4 regions of the Pannonibacter sp. CBAS1226 genome follow, and region 1 is predicted to be linked to each of the others. Evidence: riboswitches for the same ligand, from Rfam matches in the RefSeq annotation. Region 1 holds a riboswitch; each other region holds the start of a gene.

Region 1 (2,192 bases):
AGATGTTCGGCAATGATCCGATCCCGTCGATGAAGATCAGCGTCGTCGAGGAACAGGCCGGCGAAGTACTTCTCGTGCTGCCGCGCTCCATCGCCGAAGACGAGCTGCCGGATGAACTGCTCGATTATGCCTCGGGCGGCAGCCTCGACAAATGCCTGCGGGATATCGGGTTCTTCAAACCGATCGAGGGCCGCGGCCTCTGGTAATCAAGGAGAAGACCATGAGCGACATCATCGCCTATCCGTTCGAGAAAGCCCGCGCCCTGCTGGAGGCCGAACTTCGAGCCAAGGCACAGTCAGACACGGCCTTCCGCGCTGCGCTTCTGAGCGATCCGCACGCAGCGCTCGTGGATCTGCTCGGCACGGATCCGGTGCCCAGCCTTGCGATCCGCGTTCTGGAAGAGGCCGCCGGAGAGATCGTGCTGGTTCTGCCGCGCCGCATCGAAGCCGATGAACTGCCGGACGAGCTGCTCGATTACGCCTCCGGCGGCGCCTACAAGGGCTGCAAGGGCGACGGCTGGACCCAGGACAAGCTGGGCCGCATCGGCATCGATCCTTTTTGATCAGATCATGTGCATGGAGGCCGGGAGTTCCCCGGCCTCTTTCTCATGCCAAAGGTTCAGCCCGCCACATGAAGCCTTGCGTTGAACAGCGGGCTGCGGCTCAGCTGCTTCAAGGCTTTTGCACCGGCCAGCACGCCAAGATCCACCAGCGGCTCCAGAATGATCACGGTCATGTAGGCCGCACCGAAGCTGGCCACGTCTGCCAGGTTCTCCGCTGAGAAGCCATGGCCATAGATGGCCCAGAAGGCCACCCAGGCGACGATGCCGCCCTGATAGGCGGTGGAAAGCGCCAGCGCCTGCGAATATTTCAGGTCCACATAAGGCGTTGACGGCGCAATGATTCGCTTCGCCAGCAGGCTGATGCCAAAGAGCGGCACCAGCAGCGTGGTGACATTCATGCCGTATTGCGGCAGGTCGAAGGGCGCAAAGAACAGCCCCTGGATCAGCAGACCGGCCGCCAGACCGATGGCGGCAGCCCCTGCCCCGAACAGCAGCAGCAGGGTCGAGCCGAGAATCAGATGCACCTCGGATACACCCACGGGGTGATGCGGCAGCACCTCGAAGAAGCAGAACACCAGCGCAGTCGTCATGATGCTGCGCAGGAGAAGCGGAATGGCGCCGCCATTGGTCCGCAGGTCGTCAACGGCGAGTTTTACCGCAAGCCCGAAAGCCGCTGCCGCCGTGCCATAGCTCAGGATGATCTTCGCGCCTTCAACGACGCCTTCTTCGATATGCATGCTCGTTCCTTTCTGCGCCCGCCGCGCATGGGACTGGGTGGGACTTTGCGCCCGGTCATGTGATGGACAGGTATCCTGGCTCACGGTTCACTGCTTCGCCTGCCTTCCCAGCCTTTTGGGGCCAGTGGCATCGGGGCGTCGCTCGCCGTTTACAGTTGCGGGGGCAGCCGGGGAATCAGGCCTTGCCTCATGTGCAAGCCCTTCACCCCGTTCCCTGATTTTTGCCGCAGCAGACCTCGTCTGTGCAGCCCATCAGCGGCACTCTAGCTCACGCGGAAACAATGCCAAAGCATTTGTGCAGGCGCGCAAGGCCTCCACACACCAGCAAAAAGTATGAGCCTGCCGCGGCAAAGCGCCGTGAAATCGCCCCCTTTGACAGATCATTTCACAAAGCCGTTATGCCGGAGTAGTTTAACCTGCCTTACGGACGGTCATGTTCCGGCCAAAGACCTGTGTGTGACGCAAGTCACGGACCCGGATGGCAAGGTTGGGACATGGTTCCGGCGGTTTAGATTTCAGTTCTCAATCTGGAGCTTCAAATGCGATCCTTTCTGATGCGCGGTGTCAGCGCTTCTGTCATGACCCTGGTGCTGGCCCACGGCGCACTGGCCTTCGAAGCGACCGGCAATGACATTGCCGACGCCTTCCTGACCCGTCTTGAAGCCGGGGAAGTGAAGGTTCTGTCGGTCGGCGGCGTGTCTGAGGATGGCAGCGAGGTCACCATTGAAGACGTCGCCCTCGAAGGCAAGACGCCGGATGACGGCTCGGGCTCCATCGGCATCATCACGCTGACCAACGGTGTGGTGCAGGCTGACGGCACCATGACACTGGACGGCCTCGCCTTCGAGGAAGCCTATCTGGAAGACAAGACGGGCACGGCCGTTTCGGTGGCC
Region 2 (2,192 bases), on a different contig from region 1:
CCTCTCCGGCGGGGAAAAGCAGCGGCTGCAGATCGCCCGTGCCCTGGCACAGCAGCCGACGATCCTCATTCTGGATGAACCCACCAATCACCTCGACATCGAACACCAGATCGGCCTGCTGGATCTTGTCAGCTCGCAGGGGCTCAGCGTCATTGCCGCGCTGCATGACCTCAATCACGCGGCCATGTTCTGCGACCGGCTGATCGTGATGGACGCTGGCCGGATCGCTGCGCAGGGCCGTCCCGGCGGCATTCTCACCCCAGATCTTCTGGCCAGGGTCTTCAAGGTCGAGGCCACGGTGGAAACAGGACCGGAGGGCGAGTGCCATATCCGGTATGCCCGGCCATCCAGCCGCCGCCGCAAACACCCGCTTCAAGGAGCCGCAGCATGATGATGCGCAGCCTCGCCCGCACCCTTTTCCTCAGCTTTGTTTCTGCCCAGTCCCTGCTCGTGGCAAGCACCGCCGCAACCCGCGCCGGAACTGTCGACGTCCAGATGCTGAACCGGGGCGCCCATGGCACCATGGTGTTCGAGCCCGATTTCGTGCAGATCGCGCCGGGCGATACGGTGACCTTCCGGGTTGGCCACAAGAGCCACAATGCCGCTTCCATTGCCATAATGGTGCCCGAGGGCTTCGCCGGTTTCACCGGCAAGATCAACGAGGAGATTTCCATCACCTTTGATCAACCGGGGCTCTATGGCATCAAATGCTCGCCGCACTATACCATGGGTATGGTGATGGTGATTCGGGTTGGCGATGCCGCCCGGCCCGAGGGCTTCCCGGATCCAAGCGTTCCCCCCGCCTCCCTCAAGCGCTTTGCCGAGATTTTGGCTCGCTCCGGCCTCTGAGCCAGATAACTACATGTTGTGGGTATCCTGTGTCGGCTCACATAGGGATTGATAAAAATCGAATCTGCGCTATGTTGAGTCCTGTTCAGGGTTCTCCGGTGGAAACGCCGACGAGCTAAGACGGGAACAGGGTGAAACCGGCGCAAATCCGGCAATTCCCAGGCTGCCCCCGCAACTGTGAACGGTGAGCGTTCGTCCCATTCTGCCACTTGGCCGCAAGGCTTGGGAAGGCGGGGCGGCGTGATGACCCGTGAGCCAGGAGACCTGCCTTGAGCGTAACGTCCACCGGCGGGGTGCCGGAGGGGTGTGGTCAGTTCATGTCCGGCTTTGCCGGGCTGTCCGCTCCCTCTGGTCCGTGCCATCTGCTTCGGCAGCAGTGCTTCGGGGTGCAGGCATGATGAAGAGAGCCGTTTTCGAGTTTCCGCCCGGGTAGTCACCTGCGGCCCTTTTTCCTCCGCTCCACCGGATTGCTCCGGGTGCCGCAGCGCGGGAATTGTCCTTGAGTTTTTATCTGCCTCCGGCTGCGCAGAAGCGTGGCCGAACCCTTTGTCACGTCCGTCATATGAGGATCGACCGATGACCGTCACCGTCTACAGCAAGCCCGCCTGCGTCCAGTGCAATGCCACCACCCGCGCCCTGGAGCGCAAGGGCATCGACTACACGCTGGTGGACATTTCCGAAGACACGGCGGCCTATGACTACGTGACCGGCCTTGGCTACCGTCAGGTGCCGGTGGTTGTCGCCGGTGAAAACCACTGGGCCGGTTTCCGTCCGGACCTGATCGGCGGCCTCGGCTGAACCACTGAAGGGCGCGTGCACCATGGGCAGGCTCGTCTATTTTTCCAGCACGTCGGAAAACACCCGCCGCTTCGTCGAGAAGCTCGGGACTGACGCCATCCGCCTGCCCGTGGACGCCAGCGCGCCCGTGCCCCTCGTGAGCGAGCCCTTCGTGCTGGTGACGCCGACCTATGGCGGCGGCACGGCGAAGGGCGCGGTGCCGAAACCGGTGATCCGCTTTCTCAACGAGGAGCAGAACCGCAAGCTCATCCGCGGCGTCATCGCAGCGGGCAACACCAATTTCGGCGAAGGCTATGCCATCGCCGGCAACATCATTTCCGCCAAGTGCAACGTGCCGTTCCTCTACAGGTTCGAGCTTCTGGGCACGGCGGAGGATGTCGAGAACGTCACCCTCGGACTGGAACGGTTTTGGACATGCTAGACACGGATTCCCCGCAGGACGCGGGCGCAAAGACCCACTCCGCAGCCGTTGCCCCGGCTTCCGGCGGCAGCAATGCCCGCCAGTCCACGGCGCTGGACTATCACGCGCTGAACGCGATGCTGAA
Region 3 (2,192 bases), on a different contig from region 1:
GCAAGCCGGGCCTTTACTCCATGGCCGACGTGCTCGGCCTCAACGACTGACATACCTTCAGAAATTCAAGGAGATCGGTGCATGGAACGTCTCTTGGTGCTCGTCCGCCACGGCCAGAGCGAATGGAACCTCAAGAACCTCTTCACCGGCTGGAAGGACCCGGACCTGACCGAGCAGGGCATCGGTGAAGCCAAGGCCGCCGGCGGCAAGCTGCGCGACATGAAGCTGAAGTTCGACGTCGCCTTCACCTCGGACCTGACCCGCGCGCAGCACACGCTGAAGCTCATCCTTGCCGAACTCGGCCAGGACGGTCTGGAGACGATCCGCGATCAGGCCCTGAACGAGCGCGACTACGGCGACATCACCGGCATGAACAAGGATGAAGCCCGCGAGAAGTTCGGCGAGGAGCAGGTGCACATCTGGCGCCGCTCCTTCGACGTGCCCCCTCCGGGCGGCGAAAGCCTGAAGATGACGGCCGAGCGCGTTCTGCCCTACTACCGCGCCGAGATCCTGCCGCGCGTCATGGAAGGCACCCGCGTGATCGTTGCCGCCCATGGCAACTCCCTGCGCGCGCTGATCATGGAGCTGGAAAAGCTGACGCCGGAACAGATCCTCAAGCGCGAACTGGGCACCGGCGCACCGGTCGTCTACCGTCTGGATGAAGACGGCCAGGTGGTCAGCGTCGAGGATCTGGCAGACTGATCCGCAGAGCACATCCGGAAAGGCGCTCCCGCAAGGGGCGCCTTTTTTTGTTGGCACCGCCGCACAGCTGCAGCTTGACGGTTCGCCTTCCGGAAAATACTACTTCTGCGACGGTTTCTGGCAGTGAGAGCTGCCGGGATTAAAAGGGAACACGGTACGGACGACCCAATCAGGGGCCAAATCCGTGGCTGCCCCCGCAACTGTAAGCAGATGCCGGTCATTCTTGCGGCGCTTCCTCGGAAGCGCCGGGTCACTGCGCCAGTCCTCAACTGGTGCGGGAAGGCAAATGACCGGCCTGAAATCTGTGAGCCAGGAGACCTGCCGTCATGTGAAATCCAGATGCTTGAGCGGGGATGCTCAAGGAGGATCAAAATGACGGTATTCCTGCCTCAGGCCTTCGGGCCTGCAAGACGTTTTGCTGCCCTTTCCTCCGGGGGGCATGCGCTTCCCTGCCTTCCCGGTCCTGCGCTGGCTCCAGCCGCTTCAGCGGACTGCTGTCTGGTCCGCGCGGAGCTTGAGCATTTCAAGGCGTGATGCAGCCGCATTGCGGCGCCTTGACATGACATCTGCCCAAAGGAAGGAAACCTCCCGTGCTTCTGCGCAATTTTGCTGCCGCCGCAGGCCTTGCTGCCTGCGCATCTTTCGCCTTGTCTGGTGCCGCTCACGCCGGAAAGACCCAGTATCCGCTGACGCTGGAGAACTGCGGCAAGGAACTGACCTTCACCAGGGCGCCGGAGCGCACCGTCTCCGTGGGCCAGAGTACCACCGAGATTCTCTATCTGCTGGGACAGGCGGACAAGATCACCGGGACAGCCCTTTGGATCGGCCCGGTTATTGAGGGCTATGAGGAGGTCAACGCCACGGTGCCGCGTCTTGCAGACAATGCGCCGAGCTTTGAAAGTGTGACGGGAGCCCGGCCGGAGCTGGTGACCACCCAGTTTCAGTGGCAGATCGGCCCGCAGGGCGTCGTCGCCACTGTGGAACAGCTCGAGGAACTGGGGATCGCCGTCTACACATCGCCGGCCGACTGCATCGGCAAGGACAATTCTGCCGGTGATGACGGGCTGCGCAAGGCCAGCTTCTCCATGGACCTGATCTACCAGGAGATCGACGACCTCGCCCGCATCTTCGATGTCGAGGACAGGGGCGCTGCCCTGATCGCAGAGCTGAAGGAGCGGGAGGAGGCCGCGCGCCGGAAGATCGGAGCCGTCAATGGCGAAGTCTCGGCGGTCTTCTGGTTCTCGAGTGCCGATCTGGCGATCGACCCTTACGTGGCGGGCCAGAAGGGCGCACCCGGCTACATGACCGCAAGCCTCGGCCTGAAGAATGTGATCGAGAGCGACGAAGAGTGGCCGACCGTCGGCTGGGAGACGATTGCCCGGTCCAACCCCACCGTGATCGTCGCCGGCAAGATGGACCGCCGCCGGTTCCCCGCCGATGACGTGGAGCTGAAGCAGAAGTTCCTCAAGGAGGATCCGGTCACCAGCCTG
Region 4 (2,192 bases), on a different contig from region 1:
GCCGAGGCTGACGATCTGGCGCACGGTGAGGGCAAAATCCGTCGGCTGCTCCTGCAGCACCACGGCGATGCGGCGGGCCGTGTCACGGCTCGACATGGCCCAAAGGCTCGTGCCCTCCAGCCGTACGTCACCGGTCTGCGGCTTGTGGAAGCGGTAAAGCAGCCGCAGCAGCGACGATTTGCCCGCGCCATTGGCACCGCAAATGGCCAGCATCTCGCCCTGACGGACGGTGAAGCTGATCCCGGAGAGGAGGGCAGGGCGTCCGCGCGGCCCCCAGCCGAGAGTGTCAGCCTCGAAGAACGGCGCGCTCACGCGGCAGGCTCGAAGGTGGTTGTGCGGCCAGGCGCCGGAATGCGGGCCAGCGCCGTCTTCGCCATCCGGCCCGGACGCTCGGAGGCCTTGCACCAGCCATCGGCAAGGCCGTGATACTGGCGGGCGAAAGCTGTGATATCCGGCACGTCGTCCAGCGTGAGATTGCCGAACAGCCATCCGGCTTTGCCGGGTGCCGTCAGGGCGACAGCGCAGGGCTGGCCACAGGCGGCCATGCATTCAACGCCGGAGACGGTCCAATGCGTGTCCTGCCGCAGCGCAGCGGCAAGAGCGGTGCCAAGGTTCCGGCCGGACCGCTCGCCGGTTTGCGTGTCACGGCAGGTGACGCAGATGGTGAGATGATGGGAAGGGGAGGTTCCTTCCGTCTGGGAAATGGCCTGCACGGGTGCAGGCACAGGTGTTCCGGCCAAGGCCGGTCCCTGAATGGTCATGGCTATGCTCCTTCCGGGACACCCCGCCCGGCGGTTTGAGGTCTGCTGTGATGGCAGGTCTCCTGACTTGCGGGTCGCCGCTTGCCCGGTCCTTCCCGTTCCTCGGTGGAACAGTGGATCACCCGGGGTCGCTCGCCGCCTACAGTTGCGGGGGCAGTCACGGACTTGGCGCCTGTTGGCTACACCGTACCGTGTTCCCTTTTCACCCGGCCAAGGCTTTGCCAGCCGGGAACCATCGCCGCAGATGATCAAAGCCGCCGTCCTTCCTGTCAAGCTCCATCGTCATAGATTCAGGATGGGTCTTCATACGGCGGCAGTGATATATGTAATAAGATAACATTACAACATGAGAGCTGCGACTGGATAAAAAAATCCCCGGCTGCCTATGCCGGCAGCCGGGGGAGTCGCCTCTCATCGAGCTGGGGTGGACGGTATCCCGGGGGCAGGGATGCCGCCAAAAGGCTGTGCCTTTACGCCAAGTCTTAAGATGCTGACGCATCAAGACTTGGAACGCTCAGGCGCCGCAGTGTTCGAACAATTTCCGTTGAGCAAAGCTCTCCGGGGGCTTCGTCACTCGGCGGCGATGCGGGCGCTGGGGTTGTTCGGATGTGTCGTCCAGTTGGCATAGTCCCCAGAGACGGAACGGCCCGTCCGTGGATCAACGGTTCCGGTGGCCATTGGTTCCATGGTGATGCAATTTTCCACCGGACAGACCGAGACGCAGAGATTGCAGCCGACGCATTCCTCATCGATCACTTCGAACTTGCGCACCCCGTCGACCATGCTGGTGATCGCCTGATGCGAGGTGTCCTCGCAGGCGATGTGGCAGCGGCCGCACTTGATGCAGAGGTCCTCGTCGATCTTCGCCTTGGCGATGTAGTTGAGGTTGAGGTAGCGCCAGTCGGTGACATTGGGCACCGCGCGGCCGGAGAAGTCCGAAATCCGCTCGTAGCCGGCCTCGCCCATCCAGTCCTTCAGGCCCTCGATCATCTCCTCGACGATCTTGAAGCCATAGGTCATGGCGGCGGTGCAGACCTGCACATTGCCGGCACCCAGCGCAATGAACTCCGCCGCATCGCGCCAGGTGGTGACGCCGCCGATACCGGAAATCGGCAGGCCGTAGGTTTCCGGATCACGGGCGATTTCCGCCACCATGTTGAGGGCAATCGGCTTCACCGCCGGGCCGCAATAGCCCCCGTGGGAGCCCTTGCCGTCAATGGTCGGCGTTGGCGCCATGCGGTCAAGGTCGACACCCACGATGGAGTTGATGGTGTTGATCAGCGAAACTGCATCTGCCCCGCCGCGCTTTGCGGCCTGTGCGGGCTTGCGCACGTCGGTGATGTTGGGCGTCAGCTTGACGATCACCGGCATGCGGGTGTGCTTCTTGGCCCAGCGTGTGACCATCTCGATATATTCCGGAACCTGGCCGAC

What was found. A riboswitch is a leader RNA that binds a small molecule or an ion and turns the genes downstream of it on or off. The one in region 1 is predicted to bind cobalamin.
Region 2: it holds a riboswitch for cobalamin, as region 1 does, so the genes downstream of both, nrdH (glutaredoxin-like protein NrdH) here and AC0CMF_RS03090 (energy-coupling factor ABC transporter permease) in region 1, are expected to answer to the same signal.
Region 3: it holds a riboswitch for cobalamin, as region 1 does, so the genes downstream of both, AC0CMF_RS13045 (ABC transporter substrate-binding protein) here and AC0CMF_RS03090 (energy-coupling factor ABC transporter permease) in region 1, are expected to answer to the same signal.
Region 4: it holds a riboswitch for cobalamin, as region 1 does, so the genes downstream of both, AC0CMF_RS19215 (DUF1636 family protein) here and AC0CMF_RS03090 (energy-coupling factor ABC transporter permease) in region 1, are expected to answer to the same signal.

The regions. Positions count from the first base shown of each region.
Region 1 covers NZ_JBVOUO010000001.1:689,464-691,655, reverse strand. Annotated here, with positions in the region: gene AC0CMF_RS03100 (hypothetical protein) at 1-206, shown strand, start outside; gene AC0CMF_RS03095 (NHLP leader peptide family natural product precursor) at 221-562, shown strand; gene AC0CMF_RS03090 (energy-coupling factor ABC transporter permease) at 619-1,299, opposite strand; cobalamin riboswitch at 1,347-1,568, opposite strand; gene AC0CMF_RS03085 (hypothetical protein) at 1,839-2,192, shown strand, end outside.
Region 2 covers NZ_JBVOUO010000004.1:84,101-86,292, reverse strand. Annotated here, with positions in the region: gene AC0CMF_RS13035 (ABC transporter ATP-binding protein) at 1-391, shown strand, start outside; gene AC0CMF_RS13030 (pseudoazurin) at 388-849, shown strand; cobalamin riboswitch at 921-1,135, shown strand; gene nrdH (glutaredoxin-like protein NrdH) at 1,426-1,647, shown strand; gene nrdI (class Ib ribonucleoside-diphosphate reductase assembly flavoprotein NrdI) at 1,670-2,068, shown strand; gene nrdE (class 1b ribonucleoside-diphosphate reductase subunit alpha) at 2,062-2,192, shown strand, end outside.
Region 3 covers NZ_JBVOUO010000004.1:87,796-89,987, reverse strand. Annotated here, with positions in the region: gene dapB (4-hydroxy-tetrahydrodipicolinate reductase) at 1-50, shown strand, start outside; gene AC0CMF_RS13050 (2,3-bisphosphoglycerate-dependent phosphoglycerate mutase) at 82-702, shown strand; cobalamin riboswitch at 797-1,042, shown strand; gene AC0CMF_RS13045 (ABC transporter substrate-binding protein) at 1,299-2,192, shown strand, end outside.
Region 4 covers NZ_JBVOUO010000007.1:185,068-187,259, reverse strand. Annotated here, with positions in the region: gene AC0CMF_RS19220 (ABC transporter ATP-binding protein) at 1-312, opposite strand, end outside; gene AC0CMF_RS19215 (DUF1636 family protein) at 309-761, opposite strand; cobalamin riboswitch at 797-1,013, opposite strand; gene preA (NAD-dependent dihydropyrimidine dehydrogenase subunit PreA) at 1,332-2,192, opposite strand, start outside.